3 linked regions of the Thiorhodovibrio frisius genome follow. The protein of the gene in region 2 interacts with the protein of the main gene of each other region in a pairwise test. Links are inferred from orthologs where the notes say so. Each region holds a gene or a part of one and is shown on either strand. Other genes may lie near its edges. The genes, in order: Thiofri_RS04295, ftsZ and Thiofri_RS01765.

Region 1 (4,719 bases), 3.8 Mb from region 2 along the record:
CTTCATCTGCGGGAGGGGAGTCGGATTCCGGCGCTGTTCCAGATGGCTCGGGCTCGAGTTCGGGCTCGGTATCCAGCGCTTCGGCAGCCGCGTCAGCTGAGGCTTCATCCAGCGGTCTGCCTTCTGGGTTGAGAGCTGCCTCCGGATCGACATCGGCCGGCGGACGCGGCAGAACGGGCCGCGCGACCCTGGGCGTCGGAGAAATTACCCCAGTGTCATCGGCGTCCGGCGCGGAGAGCAGATTGGCAAAGAAGTCGCTGCCGCCCAGTTGCGTCCACCCGAACCATCCCGCGCCACCGAGCACCAGCGCCAACAGCAAACCGATCAGTGGGGCCAGCGGGATGGCAAAGGAACGGCTGTTATCTGCTCGCGCCCGTGCGACAGGCATGGTGGGATGACTATCGGCTGGCTGCACGCGCCGATATTGATCGAGCAGCGGGGCCGGATCCAGCCCGAGTGTGCGCGCATAGGCGCGCAGATAGCCGATCACGAAAACTTCGCTCGGCAATCCCTCGTAGTGGTCGTCCTCCAGCGCGGTGATGGTGCTGACAGACAAATGCAACTCGGCCGCGATCTGCGCCAAGGTAATATTGGCCGTCTCCCGTGCCACTCTGAGCTGCCGTCCAACGCTGTCGTGAAGTGGATCGACCGTATCGGTGTGAAGCGCGGGCGTCGGTTCGTCAATGCTGTGCATGGGTTCAGGCCGGTGGCGGATATTGGATGGCATAGTCTAGGGGGCGAGCTCCATGATCTCGGTTGCATCCGGGAAGCGCTGACGCAGGGAGGTTTCAAGTTTCTTGGCCGCAGCGGTGTTGCCCAGCGCGCGCTCGATGCGCACCGCAAGCAACAAGGCCTGGGGCGTGGCCGCATTTCCGGCTGCGACATAACGTGCCATATAGCCGCGCGCGCCCTGGGCATCGCCATTCGCGAGGTTCTGGCCGGCCATGTTGAGCAGCGCCGGACCGAATCTTGGATTCTTCTCCAGTGCCTGGCGCCAATAACGCTCCGCCTTAACTGTATCGCCAGCACGCCGTGCGCAGTCTGCGGCATTCGCCAGGGCCACCTCCGGGTTGGCGTAGAGCGGGTTGTCGAGCGCCTTCTGAAACTGTTCATCCGCTTCCCGATAACGCGCTTGCTTGCACAGTATCACGCCCCAGGCATTGCGATAGTCAGGATTTTTCGCATCGATCTCGACGGCTTTTTGGAATTGCTTCTCGGCGTCCGCATGCTCGCCAATGCGCTGATAAACAATCGCCAGCATGTAGCGCGCGCGCGCGCTGCCACGATCTTCTCGCACCGCTTGCTTGGCGCGGGTCAAGGCGGCATCAATCTGACCGCGTTGCAGATAGGCGGAAGCCATGTTGACGTAGAGATCAGCCGGGCTTTCCGGCGCAGTGCCAAGCTCGACCTGGAGATCGTGATCGTCGAGGTCGTCCTTGTCACCGCTCGGCAGCAGGGTCGTGCAACCCGAGCCAAACAGGGCAACCGCCAGCGCAGTGGGCAGCAGGAATCTGAATTGATGTCCGGCTTGATCAGTCGGCAGCGGTCCGGTCAAAGCCATTCTCCGGTGAATGAGCGCGAGTTCGGTCATGCTGCTGGCCTCGCGAGGTCCAGCTCGACCCGCTGCGGCGCCCCGCGCCGGCGGTTTTCGACCCGGCCAACGAGCTGACCGCAAGCGGCGGCAATGCCGTCGCCACGCGTTTTGCGGGTGGTGGTGACCAGACCAGCGCCGATCAGGCGCAGGCGAAAGGCATCGACCCGCTCGGGCGGACTGGTCGCAAAGCCGCTGCCGGCAAATGGATTGAACGGGATGAGGTTGACCTTAGAAGGCACGCCCTCGAGCAGACGAATCAGCGCTTTGGCATGCGCTAGGCTGTCGTTGACGCCATCGAGCATGACATACTCCCAGGTGATGCGTCGCCGCTTGTCGGAACCGGCGTAAGCTTTGCAGGCAGGGATCAGTTCCTCGAGCGGATATTTGCGATTGATCGGCACCAGTTCATCGCGCAACGCATTGTCCGGCGCATGCAGCGAAACCGCCAGCGAGACATCGGCAACCTCTTTGAGCCGGTAGATATTGGGCACCAGCCCGGAGGTGGACAGGGTCACCCGGGTCTTGGCCAGCATATAGGCCAGATCATGTTGCATCACCGCCATGGCCTGCACCACGGCGTCGAAATTAGCCAGCGGCTCGCCCATGCCCATCAGCACCACATTGGTTGGGGCAAGACCAGTGCGACGAGTCGCGGCCCACACCTGACCGATGATCTCACCTGGCGTCAGGTTGCGGCTGAAGCCCTCACGCGCGGTGGCGCAAAAACGGCAGTCAAGCGCGCAACCAACCTGAGATGACACACATAGGGTACGTCTTTTCCCCTCCGGGATGAAGACCGTCTCGACCCGCTGCCCATCGCCCAGCTCGAGTATCCATTTCACTGTGCCATCGGGCGCCGGTTGCTCCAGCGCGATCCGGGGCAGTTCGCAGGGGCACCGCAACGCCAGGGACTGACGCATGGCCGCCGGCAGGTCGGTCATGAGATCAAAATCCAGCACGCCATGCTTGTGCACCCATTTGAACAGATTGCGACCATGAAAGGCCTTGCCGCCATGCGCAATGGCGAGCTGCTCGCAACCCTTGAGGTCCAGCTCGAGCGGATTGACAGATTCTTCTGCGTTCAGCAATGGCGTGTTCATTAATGGTCGATTCAGGATGGCCGATAATCCGCTCAGCGGGTGCGCACGCAGACCCCCTCAGGGAAGAAAAAGGCAATCTCGGTCGCCGCCGTGTCAGGTGCATCCGAGCCATGCACGGCATTTTCGGTAAAGGAGTCGGCAAAGTCCGCACGAATGGTGCCGGGTGCAGCTTGGGCGGGGTTGGTGGCACCCATAATCTCGCGGTTAAGCGCGATGGCGTCTTCGCCCTCAAGCGCCATGGCAAGCACCGGACCCGAGGTCATGAAGCCGACCAGCTCGTCGAAAAACGGCTTGCCCTGATGCACCGCATAAAACGCAGCGGCCTGTTCGCGGGACATGTGCAGCATGCGAGCGGCGAGAATGCGCAACCCGGCTTTCTCGAAACGGTCACAAATAGCGCCAATGGCATTCTTGGCAACCGCGTTGGGTTTAATGATGGACAGGGTTTGTTGGACGCTCATGCTGACTCCTTTTGGGCTTGCGCCCGATAAAAAACGAAACTAGGTGCTGGATCGGCGGTGATCGGCAAACTGCGCCAACAGCTGGGCTCGCCTTTCAGGTCGGCCGCCATGATCCAACGACAGCGCACAAGTCTAATCGGGAAAGCGCCCGAAAATCCATCCGTCAAGCGCAAAATATACCAAGCGGACATGGATTTTCGACTTGTCTCGGACCGGGCAGCGGTCACTGGGGATGCAGTAAACCCTGCCCATGGGGCTTCAGGCTGGGGGTTTCACGGCAGCATCCTGCCGCAGAGCCCCCGTGACCACCACTCACCCCAAAATACGCCCCAATTCCATGTCGATTGGGTATAACATTCGCCACCCTGACACGGGCGCCCCGATTCGCGACAACTGGCAGATTTTGGGCCGATTTTGGGCGGATTTTCGGGCTCATCTTCATGAGGCATTACAACCTGGGGGAGCCTGCCTTGGCTGATTATGACCTTTTCAACGGCGATGCGGATGGTCTTTGCGCGCTGCAACAACTGCGCCTGAGCGAGCCACGCGACAGCACCCTGATCACCGGCGTCAAGCGCGACATCGCGCTGCTGAGCCGCGTCGCGCCGGCAGCGGGCGACCGGCTGACAGTGCTTGACATCTCGCTCGATAAAAACCGGGCTGACCTCAGGCGCGTGCTTGAGGCCGGCGCGAGCGTGCGCTGGTTCGACCACCATTATGCGGGCGAAATTCCCAGCCACGACCGATTCGAGGCCCATATCGACCCCCGCCCGGATCAAGGCACCAGCCTGCTGGTGAATCATGCACTCGGCGGGCGATTCTTGGAATGGGCGCTGGTTGGAACCTTTGGCGATAATTTCGACACTAGGGCGCGCGCACTGGCGAGCGAGGTCGATCTGTCCGCACGCGACACCGAGGCGCTGCGTGAGCTTGGCATTCTGCTCAACTACAACGGCTATGGCGCACAGGTCAGCGACCTGCATTTTCCGCCCGACGCGCTCTTTCGACGCCTAGAGCCCTATCACGACCCGCGCGAGTTCATCGCCGCCGATGAGGCGTTCGGCCAACTGCGCGCCGGCTATGCACAAGATATGGCGCTCGCGCAAGCCCTGGCGCCTGAGCTCGCATCCCCAACCCACTGCCTACTGCGGCTGCCGTCCGAGCCCTGGGCGCGGCGCGTCAGCGGCGTGCTCGGCAACGCACTGGCTCAACAGGCACCAGGGCGCGCGCATGCGCTGCTGACAGTGCTCGACCAGGGCGGCTATCTGGTCAGCGTGCGCGCCCCACTCGAGCGCCCCGATGGCGCCGACGCACTCTGCCGCCAGTTCGCTACCGGCGGCGGGCGCAAGGCCGCTGCCGGCATTAACGCGCTGCCGGAATCTGACTACGACCGATTCGTATCAGCTTTCCATGCCGCTTTCACCTGATCGCGGCTATTAGCCTCTGCAATCCGCCCTCATCGCCCCAAGACGCGGCACTCCAAGGTCGTGACAGTGAGGGGATGCGACCTCTCGCACAGGAAAAAACTTGAAAAAGCGCTCCACTGTATTAGAATATACTTATA
Region 2 (4,663 bases):
CCGATGTCAGGAAACCCAATACGGTCAAACCCGGCACGACAAGCTAGCCGATTCAGCTCAGCCCGCTATTTAATCAGCAAGAGCAATTTCAAGCAACAGCAACAGGCTGTCCATAGCTGATTGGCGCCTTTTTGGGGTCCTCAAATGTGACTTCTTCCCAGGCTCCCTCGTTGGCGAGAAGCGCACGCAACAACTGATTGTTGAGGGCATGGCCGGACTTGTAGCCTTGGAACGCACCGATCAGAGAGTAACCAAGCAGGTAGAGGTCGCCAATCGCATCAAGAATTTTGTGTTTGACAAACTCGTTGTGGTACCTGAGCCCTTCTTCATTGAGAACCCGGTAATCATCAACCACGACAGCGTTGTCCATCGTACCGCCAAGCGCCAGATTCTGTTGGCGTAGCGCCTCAATGTCGCGCAGAAAACCGAAAGTGCGCGCACGACTGATCTCCTTGACAAAGGAGGTGGTTGAGAAATTGATGCTGGCCGACTGCTCGCGCGATGCGAAGGCCGGATGATCAAAGTCGATCGCGAAGGACACCTTGAAGCCGTCGAAGGGATCAAACTGGGCGAATTTATCGCCATCTTCGACCCGGATGCGGCGCTTGATGCGGATAAAACGCTTCGGGCGCGATTGCTCCTCGATGCCTGCGGATTGAATCAGAAACACGAAGGGTGCGGCACTACCATCCATGATGGGCACTTCTGGCGCGCTGACACGAACATAGGCATTGTCGATACCAAGACCAGCGAAAGCCGAGAGCAGGTGCTCAACGGTGGCGATGCGCACGCCATCCTGCACTAGAGTCGTGGACAGGAGGGTATCGCCCACATTGGCGGGGCTAGCCTTGATTTCGGCCGGCGACGGAAGATCATCGCGGCAGAATACAATTCCGGTATCGGGCGCCGCAGGCGACAGCGTGAGATACACTTTCTCGCCGGTATGCAATCCGACGCCAGTGGCGCGGATCACGTTTTTTAGAGTTCGCTGCCGGATCATTGTAAGGCTCTCCGTTGGCTGCGACAGTCCCTGCGGCGTCGCCAGTTGATTGCTCCTGCTCGGATTGGCCCTGGATGGCCCTGATTGGCCTTGATTGCTCATGGCCCCGACCACCCCGGCAAAAGAAACGGCTGTTTCCCGGAGGAGCGGACTGGCGCGTTGATGATTCCGCGCGCATGCAAGCCGCACCGGCCCTGTCTTAGTTTGATCGGCATATTAGGGTTTTCCCGAAGGTTAATCAAGCGCTGTGAGCCCGCTTTTTGCGAAAAAGCCGTTTATCCCTGCTCGAACATCCAGGCGCGGCTCTGAATGCAGAAATCTTTAAGCTGCAAAAACAATTATTTAGCATCTAAACTTCCGCATCAAAACGTCAACCCATCAAAATTCGCGCTCCAAGTGGCGCGGCGCACCAGGCAACCAACCTGCACTGGCACATCGCCCACTTGTTTGCCCCTCCATTGCCGCTAATCCGCCTGCCGGCGCAGGAAGGCGGGAATGTCGAGATAGTCCAGATCAGCTGCGGAGGAGCCTCCCTCGCTGGCCGCTGCATTGGCCGCTGCGCGCTTGTTGCGGATGTAAGCTGGCTGATCCATATCGCGATAATCCGGCGCCGCAGCGCGCTCGGGCTCACTGGAGACCAAACGCATTTTTGGCTGTTCAGCCTTGGCCGCAGCACGCGCACCAAGCCCGGTCGCGACCACGGTCACGCGCATTTCCTTGTCCATGCTGGTATCAATAACTGTGCCCACAACCACGGTGGCATCGTCATCGGCGAAATCCCGCACGGTGTCGCCGACCTCAGTGAACTCACCAATGGTCAGGGAACTCCCGGCGGTAATGTTGACCAGAATGCCGCGCGCCCCGGACAGGTCAATGTCTTCGAGCAGTGGACTATTAATGGCAGCTTCGGCAGCCTCGCGCGCGCGCTCATCACCGCTCGCGGCGCCCGTGCCCATCATGGCCACACCCATTTCCGACATCACTGTCTTGACATCGGCGAAGTCGACGTTGATCAGCCCGGGACGGGTGATCAACTCGGCGATACCCTGGGTGGCGTTTCGCAGCACGTCGTTGGCGGCGCTGAAGGCATCAAGCAAGCTCATGTCTTTGCCGAGTACGGCTAGGAGCTTCTCGTTCGGGATGGTAATCAGGGAGTCAACCGACTTGGCCAGTTCCTCAATGCCCGCGTCCGCCACCTTGCGCCTTTTGACACCCTCGAATGGGAAGGGCTTGGTCACCACGGCCACGGTCAGAATACCAAGCTCGCGCGCGATCTGCGCCACGATGGGCGCAGCGCCAGTGCCTGTACCACCGCCCATGCCGGCGGTGATGAACACCATATCGGCTCCTTCGAGTGCGTCCTTGACGCGTTCACGATCTTCCTCGGCAGCAGTGCGACCGACCTGCGGATCAGCACCAGCTCCTAGACCCTTGGTAATTTCGGTACCAAGTTGCAAAATGGTTTTCACATTGGAATTCTCGAGTGCCTGCGCATCGGTGTTGGCGCAGATAAACTCGACTCCTTCGATATCCGAAGCCACCATGTGATTCACAGCATTCCCGCCGCCGCCGCCAATGCCGATCACACGGATCACCGCGGTCTGGGTCTGAGCGTCTAACAATTCAAAAGTCATCGCAGTTCTCCTGATTTCTTGTCGTTAAATGAGGTATGGATCTTGTCTTGCCCTGAAGCGACCACCGCATAGCATTCCGTGCTAAAGATCACCGCTCAGCCAAGAGCGGAATTTGTGCCAGGCACCACCGAGCCCCCGAGTGTCGCGATACTCGGGATGTGCCTCAAATCGATGTTGCTTGGCGTAAATCAGCAGCCCCACGCCGCTAGCGTAGACAGGATCGCGCATGCGATCCTCAAGCCCGGTGAAATACTGGGGCACGCCGATGCGCACCGGCATGCGGAACACATCCTCGGCCAGCTCCACCAGACCTTGCATCTTGGCGCTACCGCCGGTCAGGACCACACCGCCGGGGACCAGATCCTCGAAGCCGCTGCGGCGCAGTTCGCCCTGCAACAGGCCAAGCAACTCTTCGTAACGCGGCTCGACCACATTGGCTAGGGTGTGATGCGAGAGCTGGCGCGCGGGCCGGTCGCCAATACTCGGCACCTCAATATTGTCGCCGTCGGCGCTCTCGCCCTGAGCACAACCGTGATTGATCTTGATGGATTCGGCGTGATGAATGGGCGTGCGCAGCGCCACCGCGATGTCGTTGGTTACCTGATCGCCGGCTATGGGCACCACGGCTGTGTGGCGAATGGCGCCATCAGTAAATACGGCCATGTCGGTGGTGCCGCCACCCATGTCGATCAGGCAAACGCCGAGTTCTTTTTCATCTTCGGTGAGCACCGAGTAACTCGAACTGAGCTGATCAAGCACCAGATCATCGACTTCCAATCCGCAGCGACGAATGCACTTGACGATATTCTGCGCGGCACTGACCGCACCAGTGATGATGTGCACTCGCGCTTCCAGGCGCACACCGCACATCCCCACGGGCTCGCGGATACCTTCCTGATTGTCGATGATGAATTCCTGCGGCAGGATGTGGAGGATTTTCTGATCCGCTGGAATGGGCACGGCGCGGGCGGCGTCTATGACCCGGTCGATATCGCCCTGACCGACTTCATGCTCCTTGATGGCCGTGACTCCATCGGAATTGCGGCTACCGACATGGCTGCCAGAGATCCCGGCATGCACCGAATGAATCTCGCACCCGGCCATGAGTTCGGCCTCTTCGACCGCGCGTTGAATCGACTGCACCGTGGACTCGATATCCACCACCACGCCTTTCTTCAGGCCGCGTGACGGATGCAATCCAAGCCCGACAATCTCGATACTGTCATCGGCTTTAATCTCACCAACCAGGGCTGCCACCTTCGAGGTGCCAATGTCGAGGCCGACTACCAAATTCTCTCTGCGTCTAGACATGATCATGTGCTCTATCGCTGTTCGTTGACTGCTGCCATACGTTTTCCCTGGGCCTGGAAATCGCTCTCCTTGTCGGTGCGCCAACGCACCGCGAGGCCATTGCTATAGCGCAGATCAATGCGCTCTGGTACCGCCACCGCCTCGATGCGTGGAAACGCCGTCAACAACCGGGCAAGGCGCTGATCGAGTTGCTCGGTGCCGAAATGCAACACCGGCCCACCCAACAACTCCAGGGTCCAGTCGCCACGCCGGTCACGTCCCAGAGCGTCGATCAGCAGGCCCAGGTCGGCGAGGCGCGGCTGCCACTGCAGCAAGCGGTCAACCACCTCTGCGGCAAGCGCATCCGGACCCGACAGACGTGGCAGCCCGGCCGGAACCCGACGGTCCTGCGGGTGAAAAATCACCCCCTCGCGGGTGACCAGCCCGTCTTCACCCCAGCGGGCAACTGCTTCGTGCTCACTAACCTTTAGAATCAGCCGATCCGGCCACACCCGTCGCAAGCTCGCGCCGCGCACCCAGGGCAATGCCTCGACCTGCTCGCGCAGGGCTTCAAGATCCTGTGACAGGATGCCGCCGGTCAGATGACTGGCCACCTGCTCTTGCAACGCCTGGCGCGAGAGACTACGCATCTCTCCGTCCACGGTAATGACCCGAATCGGCAACACCCGCGGCTCCCACTCCGCCGCCAACCACAGGGTCGCCGCCAGCGCGATGATCA
Region 3 (4,645 bases), 4.4 Mb from region 2 along the record:
CTCGGACAGCGTGCGGAAATGGTCGTTGTTGTAAACCTGCAAATACACCAGCCGCGCCACGACGGTGGCAAGGCAGACTACCACCAGTACGCCGGCCAGAATGATGCGGCCGGTGAAAATGCGCGCACCACTGCGTGGCTTATTGAACGATGAATCGACCATGCGCTCAGGCTAAGCCAGATCCAGACGCCGAACAAGACCTCGCAGCGCGGCGGCAAACCAGGGCCACAGCAGCATGCTGACAAAGGTGGTGGTCCAGTAGGACAGAGAGGGTGTTGGCTGGTTGGTGGCACTCAGCACCCAGAGCGATAGCAGGCGCTCCACGGTCAGAATCAGCCAGATCGACACTGCCTGTTGCCAGGCGCGAAAAAGCGCGATGCGCTGCTCGAGTTCAACGGTGAGATACCCCATAACCGAGAAGCTCAGTGCGTGCTGGCCCAAGAGAGACCCGGTCACAACGTCCATCATCAGGCCGGCAAAAAAGGCCCAGAAGACACCGACCCGATCAGGCAAGGTGGTGATCCAGAATATCACCGTCATCGCCGTCCACTGCGGGCGATAATCAACGGCCCAGTCGGGCATGTGCACAATGCTCAGAAACCCGGCCGCGCCAAGGGTCAGCACAATCACCCACGGGGTTCGGCCAGCCAGCATGGCTCAGGGCTCCAGATTCGAGTTGATCGCGGCAGCATGCTCGCCATCTGTTTTGGTCATAGCCCCGCTTTCCATCAGTTTCGGCAATGACCAGACCAGCAGAACCTCATGGCTACGATCAAGTCGCGCCGTGGGTTCCGCGCTCACGGTGGCAAACCGCTTGCCGGGCTCGATGCGCACCTCGGTCACCCGCGCGACAGGATACCCAGGGGGGTAGGTGCCACCAAGTCCGGATGTTACCAGCAGATCGCCCACCCGCACGTCGGCCTTTTTGGGCACGTGCAGCAGGTTGAGCTGATCCACCAGTCCAGACCCGATAGCAATCGACCTCAGCCCGTTGCGGTTGATTTTAACCGGCAGCGAGTGGCGGGCATCGGTAATCAGCAGCACCGTGGAAGTCAGAGGGTTGGTGCGCACCACCTGCCCCATGACCGCATTGGCATCCAGTACCGGCTGGCCAACAAAGACCCCGGACAGCGCGCCTTTGTCGACCAATACCTGCTGGCGGTAAGGGTCCAGGTCCACCTCCAGCAGTTCGGCAATCAGCACCCGTTCGCCCACCTTGAACGCCGAGCCGAGCAGATTACGCAGCCGTTCGTTCTCCGATTCAAGGGACGCGAACCGCTGCAACCGCGCGCGCAGGGACAGGTTCTCCCGATGCAGGCGGTCGTTCTCGGCTCGCAACTCCATGTTGCTTACCACCTGGTTTTCCACATCGCGCGCGATGCGCGCTGGCAAGGCAGCAAGAAAATGCAGCGGATAGACGGTGACGGCCAAGCTGGAGCGCAGGACATCGAGCTGGCGATAATGCAGATCGGCAATAATGAGGGCGAACGCCAGCGCCAGCGCAATCACCATGCGCACGGCAGCAGAGGGTCCATGGTTGAACAGAGGCTTCATGCCAAGTTTGCAGAAGATTGCCCGATCTGGATCAATCGACCGAAATCAGAGGGTTAGCGCGGGTGTGAATTCCGATCAATGCGCCACCGACCTACTCGCCCACGAAAAAGTCAACACCCCTTTGGTCGATCATATCGAGCGCCATGCCACCCCCGCGTGCCACACAGGTCAGTGGATCATCGGCGATAATCACGGGCAGGCCGGTTTCCTCGGCGAGCAGCCGGTCGAAATCGCGCAGCAGCGCGCCACCGCCGGTGACCACGATGCCCCGCTCGGCAACATCGGAGCCAAGTTCGGGTGGAGTTTGCTCCAACGCAATTTTAACTGCGCTGACAATACCCGAAAGCGGCTCCTGCAGGGCCTCGAGAATCTCGTTGCTGTTCAGCGTAAAACTGCGGGGCATGCCCTCGGCCAGATTGCGGCCTTTGACTTCGACCTCGCGCACTTCGCTGCCGGGGAAGGCCGAGCCAATGGTGTGCTTGATCCGCTCGGCGGTCGCCTCACCAATAAACGTCCCGTAATTACGTCGCACGTAGTTAATGATGGATTCATCGAAGGTGTCGCCACCGATACGCGCCGACTGAGAATAAACAATACCATTGAGTGAGATGATGCCGACCTCCGAGGTGCCGCCACCAATGTCGAGCACCATGGAACCGCGTGCTTCCCCGACTGGCAGGCCGGCACCAATAGCCGCCGCCATGGGTTCTTCAACCAGAAAAACTTCGCGTGCCCCGGCACCCGCAGCAGACTCTTTGATAGCGCGCCGCTCAACCTGGGTCGAACCGCAGGGAACACACACCAAAACTCGCGGACTCGGACGAATGATCCGGCTCTCATGTACCTTGTGGATAAAGTACTGGAGCATCTTCTCGGTGACGGTGAAGTCGGCAATCACCCCATCTTTCATCGGGCGGATAGCGGTGATATTTTGCGGCGTGCGCCCGAGCATGGCCTTGGCTTCTTCGCCGACGGCGGCCACGGTTTTTCGTCCCCCGTCATGGTCCTGTCGAATAGCAACCACCGAAGGTTCATTGAGCACCACACCTTTGCCACGCACATAAATGAGCGTATTCGCGGTGCCCAGGTCGATCGACAGATCATTGGAGAACATGCCCCGAATGCGTCTAAAAAGCATCGATTTTCTTCCTAACGCTCATAGTCCCGGCGACCCCGAATATGAAGCGGTTGTTTGACGGTAACGCTCATAGTCCCGGCCACCCCGGAATATGAAGCGGTTGTTTGACGGTAACGCTCATAGTCCCGGCCACCCCGGAATATGAAGCGGTTGTTTGACGGTTCCGCGCGGACTGCCGCACGCCAGATTAGGTGCCTAATCTAGCAATCTCGGGCCTCCTCGGCAAGACACCCAGTGGTAACAGCTTGGCAAGTTCAGCGATTTCCGCGCCAACATGCCGGGCAATCCGACTGCGCACAGCAGCAAATGCGCAAAATCCCGAGCAAAATCGCCAGGCGCTTTTTCGGGCCAATTCCAAGGCGAGCCTTCTTGTGGTAGCTTGCCACTCGCTGCCGCAGGCAGGACTTTTGCCAAGCTTAATCCCAAACGCGCCTTGCCGCGCGCTGTTTCGACTCCGCCGCGCATCCTGCTTTTCAGGATCGCACCTGATCCGGGTCCAGGAACCATGCAATCATCCGACGTCGCGCAAATCGCCAATCTTGCCAAACTCGCCGCCGATGCCAGCGAACTCGATCAATATGCCAGCGAGTTGACCGACATCTTCGCCATGGTCGCGGACATGAACGCCTGCGACACCAGCGCGATCGAGCCACTCGCACACCCACTCGAACTCACTCAGCGTCTGCGCCCGGATGATGCCACCGAGCCGGACAGGCGCGAACTCTTCCAGAGTATCGCGCCCATGACTAAAGATGGCTTTTATCTGGTACCCCGGGTCATCGAGTAGACATGTCTGCGACTCCGGGGCAGGGCGGGGACCTGCCTCGCCAAACTCTCTGCCCAGCCCCTCCGCCCAGACCATTGTCCAGCGGAACATCCGTTCCGGCTCCGATTGACCCAGCCCCTCAGCCCAGTTTTTTGACCGCCAGCATTAGGACTGCAGCACCATGATCGACCAGACGCTCGGCGAGCCCATTGCCGAATTGGCCGCGCGCCTGCGCCGCCGCGAGTTCTCCAGCCGCGAACTGACTGCGGAGTTTCTCGCGCGCATCGAGCGCCATGAGCCCTTGCTGAACAGCTTTATCACGGTCACGCCCGAAACCGCCCTGGCCGCCGCCGATGCTGCCGATCAGCAATTGGCGCGTGACGCAGGCGGCCCACTCACCGGTGTCCCGATTGCGCATAAGGACATCTTCTGCACCAAGGGCGTGCGCACCAGTTGCGCATCGCGCATGTTGAACGATTTCATCGCCCCTTACAACGCAACTGTTGTCAACCGACTGCAAGACGCCGGCGCGATCAGCCTTGGCAAAACCAACATGGACGAGTTCGCCATGGGCTCGTCTAACGAAACCAGTTGGTACGGTCCGGTGAAAAACCCTTGGGACCCGACCCGCGTGCCCGGCGGCTCCTCCGGCGGCTCGGCGGCTGCAGTGGCAGCTGGCCTGTGCATGGCGGCCACTGGTACCGACACCGGCGGCTCCATTCGCCAGCCAGCGGCCTTCTGCGGCCTGACCGGCATCAAGCCCACCTACGGGCGTTGCTCGCGCTGGGGTATGATCGCTTTCGCCTCCAGTCTGGATCAGGCTGGCGTGCTGGCGCGCAACGCCGCCGATGCCGCGCTTATCCTGCGGGCCATGGCCGGGTTCGACCCCTATGACTCAACCAGCGCCGATGAGCCGGTGCCTGACTACCAGGCCGATCTCAATGCCCCCCTGCAAGGACTGCGCATCGGCCTGCCCAAGGAGTTCATGAACCCGGAACTCGACACGCGCATCGCCGCAGCAGTCGAGGACGCCATCAAGCTGTTGCGCCAGCAGGGCGCGCAACTCAAGGAGATCAGCCTGCCCAATAGCGCGCTCTCGGTGCCGGCCTATTATGTGGTCGCGCCGGCGGAATGCTCGTCCAACTTGGCGCGCTTCGATGGTGTACGCTACGGCCACCGCGCGGCCG

The links.
Region 1: the proteins of ftsZ (region 2) and Thiofri_RS04295 interact in binary tests that used the Escherichia coli proteins (3 or more experiments, as listed by UniProt). The link is inferred for Thiorhodovibrio frisius from one-to-one orthologs.
Region 3: the proteins of ftsZ (region 2) and Thiofri_RS01765 interact in binary tests that used the Escherichia coli proteins (3 or more experiments, as listed by UniProt). The link is inferred for Thiorhodovibrio frisius from one-to-one orthologs.

Annotation. Positions count from the first base shown.
Region 1 is NZ_CP121471.1:865,658-870,376, reverse strand. Bases 642-3,553 are described here. They hold Thiofri_RS04295 (bifunctional tRNA (adenosine(37)-C2)-methyltransferase TrmG/ribosomal RNA large subunit methyltransferase RlmN), read right to left. Parts: upstream 2,695-3,553; coding sequence 1,588-2,694; downstream 642-1,587. Other genes in these bases: ndk (nucleoside-diphosphate kinase), read right to left, coding at 2,727-3,155; pilW (type IV pilus biogenesis/stability protein PilW), read right to left, coding at 731-1,555; Thiofri_RS04305 (helix-turn-helix domain-containing protein), read right to left, coding at 642-694. In the rest of the region: more of Thiofri_RS04305, read right to left, coding at 1-641; Thiofri_RS04285 (hypothetical protein), read left to right, coding at 3,626-4,582.
Region 2 is NZ_CP121471.1:4,684,095-4,688,757, forward strand. The notes cover bases 550-3,405. They hold ftsZ (cell division protein FtsZ), read right to left. Parts: upstream 2,635-3,405; coding sequence 1,465-2,634; downstream 550-1,464. Other genes in these bases: lpxC (UDP-3-O-acyl-N-acetylglucosamine deacetylase), read right to left, coding at 550-1,000; ftsA (cell division protein FtsA), read right to left, coding at 2,716-3,405. In the rest of the region: Thiofri_RS21365 (DciA family protein), read left to right, coding at 1-47; more of lpxC, read right to left, coding at 89-549; more of ftsA, read right to left, coding at 3,406-3,945; Thiofri_RS21385 (cell division protein FtsQ/DivIB), read right to left, coding at 3,957-4,663. UniProt on the Escherichia coli protein: Essential cell division protein that forms a contractile ring structure (Z ring) at the future cell division site. The regulation of the ring assembly controls the timing and the location of cell division.
Region 3 is NZ_CP121471.1:320,490-325,134, forward strand. The notes cover bases 670-3,507. They hold Thiofri_RS01765 (rod shape-determining protein), read right to left. Parts: upstream 2,693-3,507; coding sequence 1,646-2,692; downstream 670-1,645. Other genes in these bases: mreC (rod shape-determining protein MreC), read right to left, coding at 670-1,554; gatC (Asp-tRNA(Asn)/Glu-tRNA(Gln) amidotransferase subunit GatC), read left to right, coding at 3,198-3,479. In the rest of the region: mrdA (penicillin-binding protein 2), read right to left, coding at 1-162; rod shape-determining protein MreD, read right to left, coding at 172-654; more of mreC, read right to left, coding at 658-669; Asp-tRNA(Asn)/Glu-tRNA(Gln) amidotransferase subunit GatA, read left to right, coding at 3,640-4,645. UniProt on the Escherichia coli protein: Forms membrane-associated dynamic filaments that are essential for cell shape determination. Acts by regulating cell wall synthesis and cell elongation, and thus cell shape.